DNA from 2 places in the Echinimonas agarilytica genome. Region 1 is predicted to be linked to the other one. Evidence: predicted binding sites of a transcription regulator. Region 1 holds the regulator's gene; the other holds the start of a gene.
The links. The regulator LexA, encoded in region 1, represses DNA repair genes until DNA is damaged. The targets are predictions, from matches to a motif close to TACTGTATNNNNATACAGTA.
Positions count from the first base shown of each region.

Region 2: imuA (translesion DNA synthesis-associated protein ImuA) is a predicted target of LexA. The motif match lies at 2,157-2,176, and genes of this name have one in related genera.

Region 1 covers NZ_JAMQGP010000008.1:40,572-45,830, forward strand. Annotated here, with positions in the region: gene ctaD (cytochrome c oxidase subunit I) at 1-99, opposite strand, end outside; gene coxB (cytochrome c oxidase subunit II) at 120-1,199, opposite strand; gene NAF29_RS14795 (SulA-like leucine-rich domain-containing protein) at 1,596-2,201, opposite strand; gene lexA (transcriptional repressor LexA) at 2,198-2,818, opposite strand; gene plsB (glycerol-3-phosphate 1-O-acyltransferase PlsB) at 2,957-5,259, shown strand, end outside.
Region 2 covers NZ_JAMQGP010000008.1:230,503-235,761, reverse strand. Annotated here, with positions in the region: gene NAF29_RS15685 (hypothetical protein) at 187-801, shown strand; gene NAF29_RS15680 (LamG domain-containing protein) at 1,027-1,932, opposite strand; gene imuA (translesion DNA synthesis-associated protein ImuA) at 2,192-2,932, shown strand; gene NAF29_RS15670 (Y-family DNA polymerase) at 2,920-4,353, shown strand; gene NAF29_RS15665 (error-prone DNA polymerase) at 4,360-5,259, shown strand, end outside.

The DNA.
Region 1 (5,259 bases):
GTGATTAGTGGTCAATACCCACCGCATAATGCCTTTGGGTGCACCGTGGTGCTCATGCTCACCAGCGTGCTGGTCATCGGTCGTGTTTGATTCGGTCAGTGTCGTCACGATTAACTCCCTTAATTTGACGCGTTTCGGCGAGATTGAATGTCAGACGCTTGAATGAGTTCACCGGTGTCGTTACCCCAAGCGTTACGTTCGTATGTCACCACGGCGGCCAACTCTTTAAGTGCAAGCTGTTTACCAAACGGAGGCATGGCAGTGCCAGCCTTACCATGGAGCACAATATCGATATGAGCGACCTTATCTTCAAGCACCATTGGACTTCCTCTCAACGCCGGAAACATTCCCGGCAGCCCTTGCCCATTTGGTTGATGACATGCTGCACATGACGCTAGGTAGACTTGCTCACCCAACTCCATCAGCTCTTGCTCGCTCATTTGTAGCGCTAGCAAACGTTGCTCTTCTTCGGCAACCGCGGCTTGTTCAGCTTTTTGCTCAGCCATCCACTGGTCGTAATCCGCTTGCTCTTTTGCAATCACAACGATGGGCATAAACCCGTGGTCTTTGCCGCATAGCTCGGCACATTGACCTCGGTAAATACCGGGCTTGGGTACATTAGTCCAAGCCTCATTAATAAAGCCGGGGTTAGCGTCTTTTTTAACTGCAAATTCAGGGACCCACCAAGAATGAATCACATCATCTGAGGTCATTAAAAAACGCACTTTTTTGTTGATGGGAATAACGAGGGGCCGATCGACTTCAAGTAAGTAATTCTCACTTTTTTCGAGTTTATTATCGATCTGTTGGCGAGGTGTCGCCAGTACACTGAAGTATTCTAGGTCATCCTCAAAATAACGGTAATGCCACTTCCACTGGCTTCCTGTAACTTGAATGGTGACATCGGCATCATCAGTATTTTCCATTGCAATGAGCGTGCTCGTCGCTGGGATGGCCATACCCACGAGGATCACAAGCGGAATTGCTGTCCACAATATTTCTATTTTGGTGCTTTCATGGAAATTGGCGGCAACAGCGCCTCTAGATTTACGATGTTTAATGATGGCGTAAAACATTGCGCCAAACACAATGAAGCCAATCACACAACAAATGTAAAAAATGGTCATATGTAGGTCATACACACGGCCGCTTACTTCGGTAACGCCTTTGGTCAGGTTTAACGGCATATCTTCTGCCATAACTTTACTTTGAATCAGTAAGGCTACAACCGCAGACAGTCCTTTTCGTACAACGCTCACGTTAATTCCTCCATCCAGCACGTGATAAACGAGCGGTATCAGATAACGTAGACAGCATTATGCCGAAGACATAAAAACGTTATTGGTTACATTTAAAGAATTAAGTAAATCTTAGGTTTAGTCTAGAGATCTCTCTAGCAGAACCGTATTTCAAACTTAAGATTCAATTAGATAGAGCAGAAGCTCTATTGCTGGAATTTAGCTAACTAGCTGTTTTTGAATTGGTTGTTTTTTATTCGATTGTTAAATATTTTTAACAATGGATAAAAACTAATTGTTAGAAAGGTGATCTACTTCTCTTGCTCGACTTCTTTCTGAGCAAGAGTAAACGCAGATTTAATGCAGATTATCGTTACTTGCGTCTAACTGATTGTTTTCCAAACATGGAAGCACTATTTTTTGGGCATCAGAACTATGCTGATGAGCAATGATTTTTAACTGAGAGCCGCAGCTTGCAGTGGTATCTTCCATAGGAAATACAAAACTCAATGCGTTTTTTCCTTTAGAAGCAAGCTTTAGCCGCTTGATATCCCGCTCATCTAAAGAATCAGGCCATGCCAATATACATGCTGCATTGTCATTTCGCATCGCTTGTTCAGTGGCCCAAAGCGTATCTGATTCGCGGCGGCCATGAACAATCAGTAAATGCTCAGGTCGCAAGCCCTTCATCTCTGAGATTTCATCTAAAACCCATTTAGGCGGATTGAGTAACACCAACCACCGGCGTTGCTGACTTAACGCTTTGAGAGTCAGTTTTAGCAGTGAGAATACGGCACTGTGTTGGCCTGCCAACACTTCATAAATATGACCACTTTGCCACCCACCATTAGGTAGCTCGCTATCAATAAATGCATGACCAGATGTCACTGTTTTAACAGTATTAAGTCCATTTGGGTGCCAAACACCCGGGTGTTTAATCTTTGTCTGCAGTAAATGTTTCATAACCAATTCCCATTACGAATCACACCAACGGCCAACCCTTCAATATTAAAAGGTTGCGTTCTCAAATCGACTTCGATTGGTGCAAAGTCTTCGTTTTCTGCCAGCAAGGTCACGTGATGCCCTTTTTGTTGTAAACGCTTTACCGTGACATCGTCTTCAACTCTGGCAACTACTACTTGCCCATTTCGTGCGACTTGAGTGCGATGTACGGCCAACAAATCACCATCAAGAATGCCAATGTCTTTCATGCTATCGCCGTGAACACGTAACAAAAAATCAGCCTTGGGACTAAACATCGATGGGTCTACTGCGTAATGTGACTCAACATGCTCTTGAGCTAAGATTGGCTCCCCTGCTGCAACTTGACCAATAAGCGGCAAGCCAGACTCATCATTCGATGCTTCTTCGCCGAGAATTCGAATCCCTCGCGAGGTACCTGCAAGTATTTCAATAACGCCTTTTCGTGCCAGGGCTTTTAGATGCTCTTCAGCAGCATTCGCGCTACGAAAGCCCAACTGGCGAGCAATTTCAGCTCGTGTTGGAGGCATGCCTGTCGCATCAATTGTGTCTTTAATCAGTTGAAAAATTTCAGCTTGTCTTGGGGTTAAAGGTCGCATCTTTATGCCTGTTGTTTTATACAGTACCACTGTACAGTAATACAGTATTGCCATGATCGCAACACAAAATAACAACAGAATATTGTTTTCAAGCTTTGTTATAATTGCGGTTCTTGTACCTACTTTGCAGCTTCAAAAATGATTCATCACTCCAAGTTCTTCGCCTCTATTATGAAGTGGCCATTGAAACTATTGGTTCATACGCGTCCAATTTGTTCTGACGCGATTGAAACGCTGGCTGAAACCAAACAGCCCGTGGTTTATGTCATGGAGAACGATTCTGCCGTTGATACCATGATGCTTGCTGAGATTACCTCCAAAGCTGGCCTTCCCAGTCCATATAGTCACAGCGCACATCCGTCTGTTTTATTTATTAGTGGTAAGCGATTTGGTAGGACTCACCAAACTAGATTGAAAAAAGCGCTTCGCGCCTTGTTGGAAGCTCACAAGGCTTCCCCCGAACTCGATATTCAGCTGCTGCCGGTGCAGCACTTTTGGGGGAGAAATCCCGGCAAGACAAAAGCTGGATTATTGTCTTGGTTGGCCGAACGCCCAACCCCGGGTTGGCTCCGTAAAGCGTGGACGGTTCTGTTTCTTGGACGCTCTCATTTCGTGCGTTTAGCCACACCTGTATCATTACACGAATTTGCCGAGCGCTTTGGCGACAATGACAAAAGTGCTCACCGTATTGCCCGTTTGGCCCGCGCCCATTTTTATCGTCAACGTTTGGCCTCTACGGGTCCTCGTTTACCGAATCATAAGCGCATGTTTAAAGAGCTGTCGAAAAACCCAGCAATTGCGCAAATCACCGATGCAGATCCGGGCAAACAAGAGCAGATGCGCGCACAAGCTCAAGTGTATATGAAGGAGATTGCTGCTACGTATTCTAATACTTTGGTGGTGATATTAGATCGCTTCATGACGTGGTTATGGAACCGCATTTATGGCGGCATCAACATCAACAACATGGAACAGGTACGCCAACTCGCTGAATCCGGGAAGGAAATCGTCTACGTACCTTGCCACCGAAGCCATATGGATTACATGCTGCTTAGTTATGTGATTTATCAACAAGGCTTGGTTCCCCCTCATATTGCAGCCGGTATTAACTTAAATTTCTGGCCGGCAGGTCCAATATTTCGCCGCGGAGGAGCATTCTTTATTCGCCGTTCATTCCGGGGTAACAAGTTGTATTCAACCGTGTTTCGGGAGTATTTGAGTTGGTTGATTAAAGAAGGCTTTCCTGTCGAATATTTTACCGAAGGGGGTCGCAGCCGCACGGGCAGATTGCTGTCGCCTAAAACCGGTATGTTCGCCATGACAGTTCAAAGCCAATTGGTTTCTGAATCTCGGCCGATTGTATTTGTGCCTATCTATTTAGGGTATGAGCACGTCATGGAAGTCACCACCTATTTGAAGGAATTAAAAGGCGAAGATAAAGAAAAAGAAAGCCTTTGGAACAGCCTGAAGATTATTGGCAAACTGCGCAATTATGGACAAGGTTTTGTCAATTTTGGTACGCCTGTATCACTCGACGAACACCTCACCAAAATCGCCCCGCAGTGGCGCCAGGAACGTATGGAGGACCGGCCCAAATGGATGTCCCAAGCGGTCAACTCATTGGCTGAGAATGTGATGACCGAAATCAACAACTCGGCCGCCGTCAACGGCCTGACTTTAAGCACATTGAGCTTACTGAGCTGCGAGAAAAGAGCGCTGAGCGAACAAAGCCTCGCAACATTTATGGATGTATGTTTAAGCCTAGCGCGCAATGCGCCTTACCACGAAAATACCACAGTGCCAGTGCAAACGGGGCAGCAGTTACTAGAACAAACTCTCGCTCTAGAAAAACTCACCGTGACCAAAGACACCTTTGGCAACGTTGTGAGTCTGGATAAATATGGTCAAGTGGTAATGACTTATTACCGCAATAACATCATCCATGTATTTATCATTCCTTCACTGGTTGCTGCGCTAATCGATGCGCGCGACAGCACTAGCAAGCACGATCTGCTGTTCTGCGTTAAGCAATTGTACCCATTGCTAAAAGCCGAGTTATTTTTAGGTAAAAACGCAATGACGCTAACCGAGTATGTGGACGCAATCCTTCAAGATTTAGCGCGCCAACAGTTGGTTGAAATGTCTGCGGAGGGACTCATCACGCCCCCAGAAAAACGCAGCGAAAAGCGCGTACAGTTAAGGCATTTAGGGCAAATATCGGCCGAGACCATTCAACGCTACTCCGTGGTACTTGAGCTATTAACGCGTAATCCCGACTTAAGTCGTAATCAGCTCGAAAAACTAAGCCGAGCAGTTGCTGAGCAACTCGGTCGTTTACACGGTATACGCGCGCCGGAATTTTTCGATAAGCAATTGTTTGCCAGCCTTTGTATTAAGCTAAAAAACATGGAGCTATTGGAACAAACCGAAGAGGCACGCCA
Region 2 (5,259 bases), 190 kb from region 1:
ATGTAAATTGTTTTGAATGATGATCTAACACATGAGTTATTTGAGTGTCTTACACCACAGAATGTAAGACATTTAATACGGATAGTCATGTTCCATGATCGCCAAGGATGGTTTTTATTTGCGTTCACCTCGTTATTGCTGCATTTACTTTTAGTAGTATTAATACAGTCACTTGGTAGTAAGCGCGTGCAGTTAATAACGCATAAAAAACCAATTCAAGCGCAGCTCATCACTCACCAACGTGTGGTGCAATCCCCGCCAGAGCCGGTGATTGTTGAGCCTTTGCGCTCAGAGTTAGATGAAGCCGGTTCAAATGAGCCAACAGCTGTGGCGATCGAACGAGAGTTTTCAAGCGAAAACATGCAGGAACCAGAGGCTCGAAAACGTTTGATGGAACAACCCCTACAAACTAACCCTCAGGAAAACAAGCCAACACCTCTGCCCGCGTGGCGCCGTTGGCGTACTGAAGGGATTCACACCTCAAATGCCTCGGCGAATGTTTTATTGCAGTCTGACCCCTCCGATAAAAAACCATCACCCGCTAATTTACAATCTCGACTTCAACCTTGGTTGCAACACTTTCCGGTTGAGTCGGCTTACGACACGGGCGGTGGCGCACAAGTGATTGAAGTGAACGGCCGTTGTTATTTCGTACAAGATAAATCGGTGCTCGATGCTCAACAGTCTGGGCACATTTGGTCGCCCGCCACCGGTTGTGGAAAACGGCCTGATAGCTTGGCATGGCAAGCGTTTCAGCAACGCCTTAAAAAGCGTCATCAAGCTGCATTGGAAGATCAGTAAAAATCCCACTGCCCGTAGGCCACCAACGTATGCACAAGATTGATGTCGTAATCACCATCAATTCCATCTCGCAAAGGTGAATGTGAGGTAATTGACGTTGATGTTAGTCGTATTGTGGGCCAATTGAGGCCTCGCCATTGGAATGCTTTGATTTGAATGAAATTCGGTAGCGTTAAAGTGGGGGACAGCCGACAGCAGACCGTCGGCTCTTATGACTTAGCTGATTTATTGTGCTGTTAGCTTCCAGGTTCTCACCCAGTCGACTTTCATGGTGTTCCTGGAGTCATCTAATAGGTCTGACTTGGCCGGTAGTCCGCCCACCCATGATGAATCTTGAGTCCACAAGTCCCAAATCAGGTGCTGTTCTAAGGTAAAAGGCAATTCAGTAGTGATTTGGCCTGCGGGTTCACCATTGAGATAAAATTGCACATGATGTTCGTCTTTCCACCACGCACCGACCACATGATAAGCCTCGTTCCATTTGACGCCTTTTAGTGTGTTGCCGTCAGACAGTTTACGGTTGTCATAATTGCCTTTAGCACGCTCAGTGGTGCCATCTTTGACCACAAAATACTGCGAACTCATTTGCCAAGGGTAATCTGGGTTATCGTAGTCGCTTGATGGGTTTGAATTATTTTCAATGATATCAATTTCATCGCGGTTATTGATGTCACCGTTGTTGAGCCAAAAGGTGTTATAGGCAGAAATATGAGCCGTTTTAATTCGGCTTTCGGTGTACATGGGAAATTTGATCTTAGCCTTGGAACGTACACGAGATGTTTCAAACCACTGCTCGTCACTTTCTGCGTTTAAAGTGGCTTTAATCCACAAATTTCCATCGGCAACGCCAGAGTTCTTATTCAACATATTGACCGGTGTATCGCCGTAGTTCCAGTTGGTTTTGAGCCATTTGTTGGCATCCCATTGGTCAAATTCGTCAGATAGAGCTTCAACTTTTTGCCAAACCATGCCCTTAGGCGTGGTGTCATGAAATGAAACGAAGCTGGGCTGATTAGGGTTCGCTTTGTTGACGTCAATCAGCGCTGATTGTTCATTCGCTGCATAGCTACCAGGTATGGCCATGAACAAACATGCAAGTAGAAGTAAGGAACTTTCTTTTTTGTTAAACATAATCAGTTAACCGTTAATTATAAGTGTTTCTTACCATACGTGCTCAAGGTTTATTTTCAACTGAAAAATACCGGTTTCAAAGCCAAATATGAATGTTCATTCCGTTTTATAAAAACGCAGAGCTGACGATTTATTCTTGAAGATCAACACCAAGCGGCTCTTTCATCGCTTGCGGAAAAGCGCTTAGAACAATCGCATATTTACAGCGCCCTGAACCTTTTTTATACTGTATAAGTGTACAGTTATTTGCGAGTGTTTTATGGCATTGCTTCAGCCTCTATTTCATAGCGGAAAAATATGGCGTGGTAAGGCTGTTCAGCCGCGAACGCATGGGGTTATGTCTTCAGGCATAGAAGCCATGGATCAACTTCTATTAGGGGGGTGGCCTCGTGGGCATGTGTCTGAATTGCTTCACCAAGGGCAAGGTATTGGTGAGCTACGATTATTATTGCCAATACTTGCACGCCTTTCTGAACAAGCTACGGCTAATGCTCAGTGGTTGGTATTCGTAGCGCCTCCCTTTATTCCATATGCACCAGCGCTGCAGTCTGCGGGCATTGATATTTCGCGTATTCTCTGGCTCCAACCGGAGCAACCTAAACAAGGTTTATGGGCCACAGAGCAATGCTTAAAAAGTGGCAGTTGTGTTGGTGTCTTAAGTTGGCTTGAATCGTCTATTTATCCAAAATTTAAGCTCAAAGGGCCCGACATTCGACGCTTGCAATTAGCCGCCGATCAAGGCCAAAGTTTTTCATGGTTGATACGGCCAGAGCGCTATAGAACTGAAGCATCGCCAGCGACTTGTAGGTTGGTGTTATCGGCCACTTCAGCGCAGCAGATGTTGTCTGTTGAATGCCTAAAGCGCAGAGGGGCGTGGCCGCTGAGCGCCGTTCGTATCACCTTACCTGGTGAGCCGCTGCATGATTATGTGGATGAGACCGAAATAGCGCCACAACTGGTTCGTGGGCCTTGGCAGCAGAGCGGTTTATGTCTCGAATAGTCGCGTGGTTGTTTGTCGACTTTGCTCACCTTCAAGCCGATGCGCTTGCCGCTCAGCATGAAGCAATGAGTGTCATTGTACTTGATGCGCGAAAGCGGGTCATGCAATGCTCTGAATTCGCGTCTGCAGCGGGAATTCACTGTGGGATGAGCGTTGCAAAGGCGCTAGCGCTAGCGCCAGATACAGCTGTGCGAATGGACGACAATGCTTATCAACAGCAATTGCTCTCTCAAATCTCCGAATCTTGTTATGACGTATGTGCGCAATTAGCCATCCAATTTAACCGTGGCATTTTATTTGAAACTCGCAGCATGTGGCGTTTATTTGGAGGGCGTCAGAGTTATTGGCAAGTGCTAGAACAGCGGCTGCATCAAGCGGGTTTTCGCTATTACGCGGCGGCAGGAGTCACTCCTATGGCCGCTTACACGCTGGCACAGGCAAAGCAACATTTACCGATGGGAAGTGAGCGGGAACTGGATCTTGCTGTGGCGGATTTAACGGTGACTCAACTGCCATTAGAACCCCCAGGCCAATCTGCTTTAACTGGGGTTGGGATGAAAACTTTACGCGACTTGCTGCACATCCCTATGGCCGATTGGAAGATACGCTTTGGCGGAGAGATTGCTGCATGGCTTGCGGCTTTCAAAGGTGAAAAGGAGCCTCATCAAAAATATACAGAACCCGCGTGGTTTAAACCTTTGCCACATTTTGAGTATCGTTGGAATTGCCTCCATGAAATTAGCTATGCCGATGGGTTGTTGTTCCCGTTACAGCGTATTTTGAAATTATTAGGGCGTTATCTACAGCGTCGGCAATTCGCTGCTCAAAGTGTGTGCATGACATTAGAGCATCGTGAACAACCGGATACCGAGCTTATATTTCGAATGGCTGAACCTGAGCATCGAGCCGATGAATTTATGCAAATTGCGCAACTTAGAATTCACCAAATGCCATTGTCCGAGCCAGTGCAAAGTCTGGTGATTAAAGTTGAAAACCTAGTGCTGCAACAAGCGCCTGCTTCAGATCTGTTTATTCAAAATACAGGGCTGGGGCTATCCGACCATCAGCTGTTAAGTCGTTTGCAAAGTCGCTTAACTTCGAGCGCGGTAATGAGAATTAAAAGTGCCCCTGATCCTCGCCCGGAACGCTCATGGGCTTGTGTGAAGCCTGCTGCAAAAGCTGCCTTTGAACCTGAATTTACGGTGCGACAGCGACGACCCAATTGGTTACTGCCGCAACCTCAGCCTTTGATACGGAAGTCATTTGAACTTCAAACAGCACCAGAGCGAATCGTAAGCGGCTGGTGGGACAACCAACCTGTGCAGCGCGATTATTTCATTGCCCGAGATGCAGATGATCAGCTGTGTTGGATTTTTAGAGATGCGCAAGGCCAATGGTTTACCCATGGTTGGTTTGGATGAGTGGCGATGAACTCACTTCCGTATGCCGAGTTATTTTGTCGATCCAATTTTTCCTTCTTGCGTGCAGCTTCTCACCCAGAAGAACTTGTTGAACAGGCGCTAGAACTGGGATACAGCGCTTTGGCGATTACTGATGAATGCACCTTAGCCGGCATTGTTAGGGCTCATGTTGCGGCGAAAGCAGCGAACATTCCGCTGGTGGTTGGTTCCTATTTTCGACTTGAATGTGGGACCTGTTTAGTTATTTGGGCGCCCACGCGTCAAGCCTATGCAGAGCTTAGTGCTTTGATCACGCAAGCGCGAATGCGCAGCCCTAAGGGGCATTATCAGATGACACGGAGTGATATTAAGCACCATATTCAGCATTGTTTTGTGGGGTGGCTACCCTCAGATTCTAAATCAACCTGGGATGACACCACGCAGTGGCTCATAGAATGCAGCGGAAAACGCGGGCGAATACTGGTTGAGCGCCCGTTGTCGGGGCTAGATAAGCGGCACTACTTGAGCGTTACCCGTTGGGCAGAGCAGCATGACATAGAGGCTATTGCTTGTGGCGGTGTGCTTATGCACTGCAAACAGCGACAACCATTGCAAGATGCCTTAACAGCTATTCGCCTGAATCAAACAATTCACTCAGTCACTCAACACATAGAGCCCAATGGAGAGCGTCATTTACGCCCTTTAACGAGCTTAGCGAAGCTATTTCAGCGGCGTCATTTAGAAGCAGCGGCCGAACTTGCCAGCCAATGCCAGTTTAGCCTTGATGAATTGAAGTATGAATATCCAGCAGAACTTGTGCCTGAAGGGCACTCTGCCATGAGTTATTTACGGCAACTAGTGGACCAAGGACAACGCATTCGCTTTCCTCGTGGAGTGCCATTAGATATTCAAGCCATTATTGCCAAA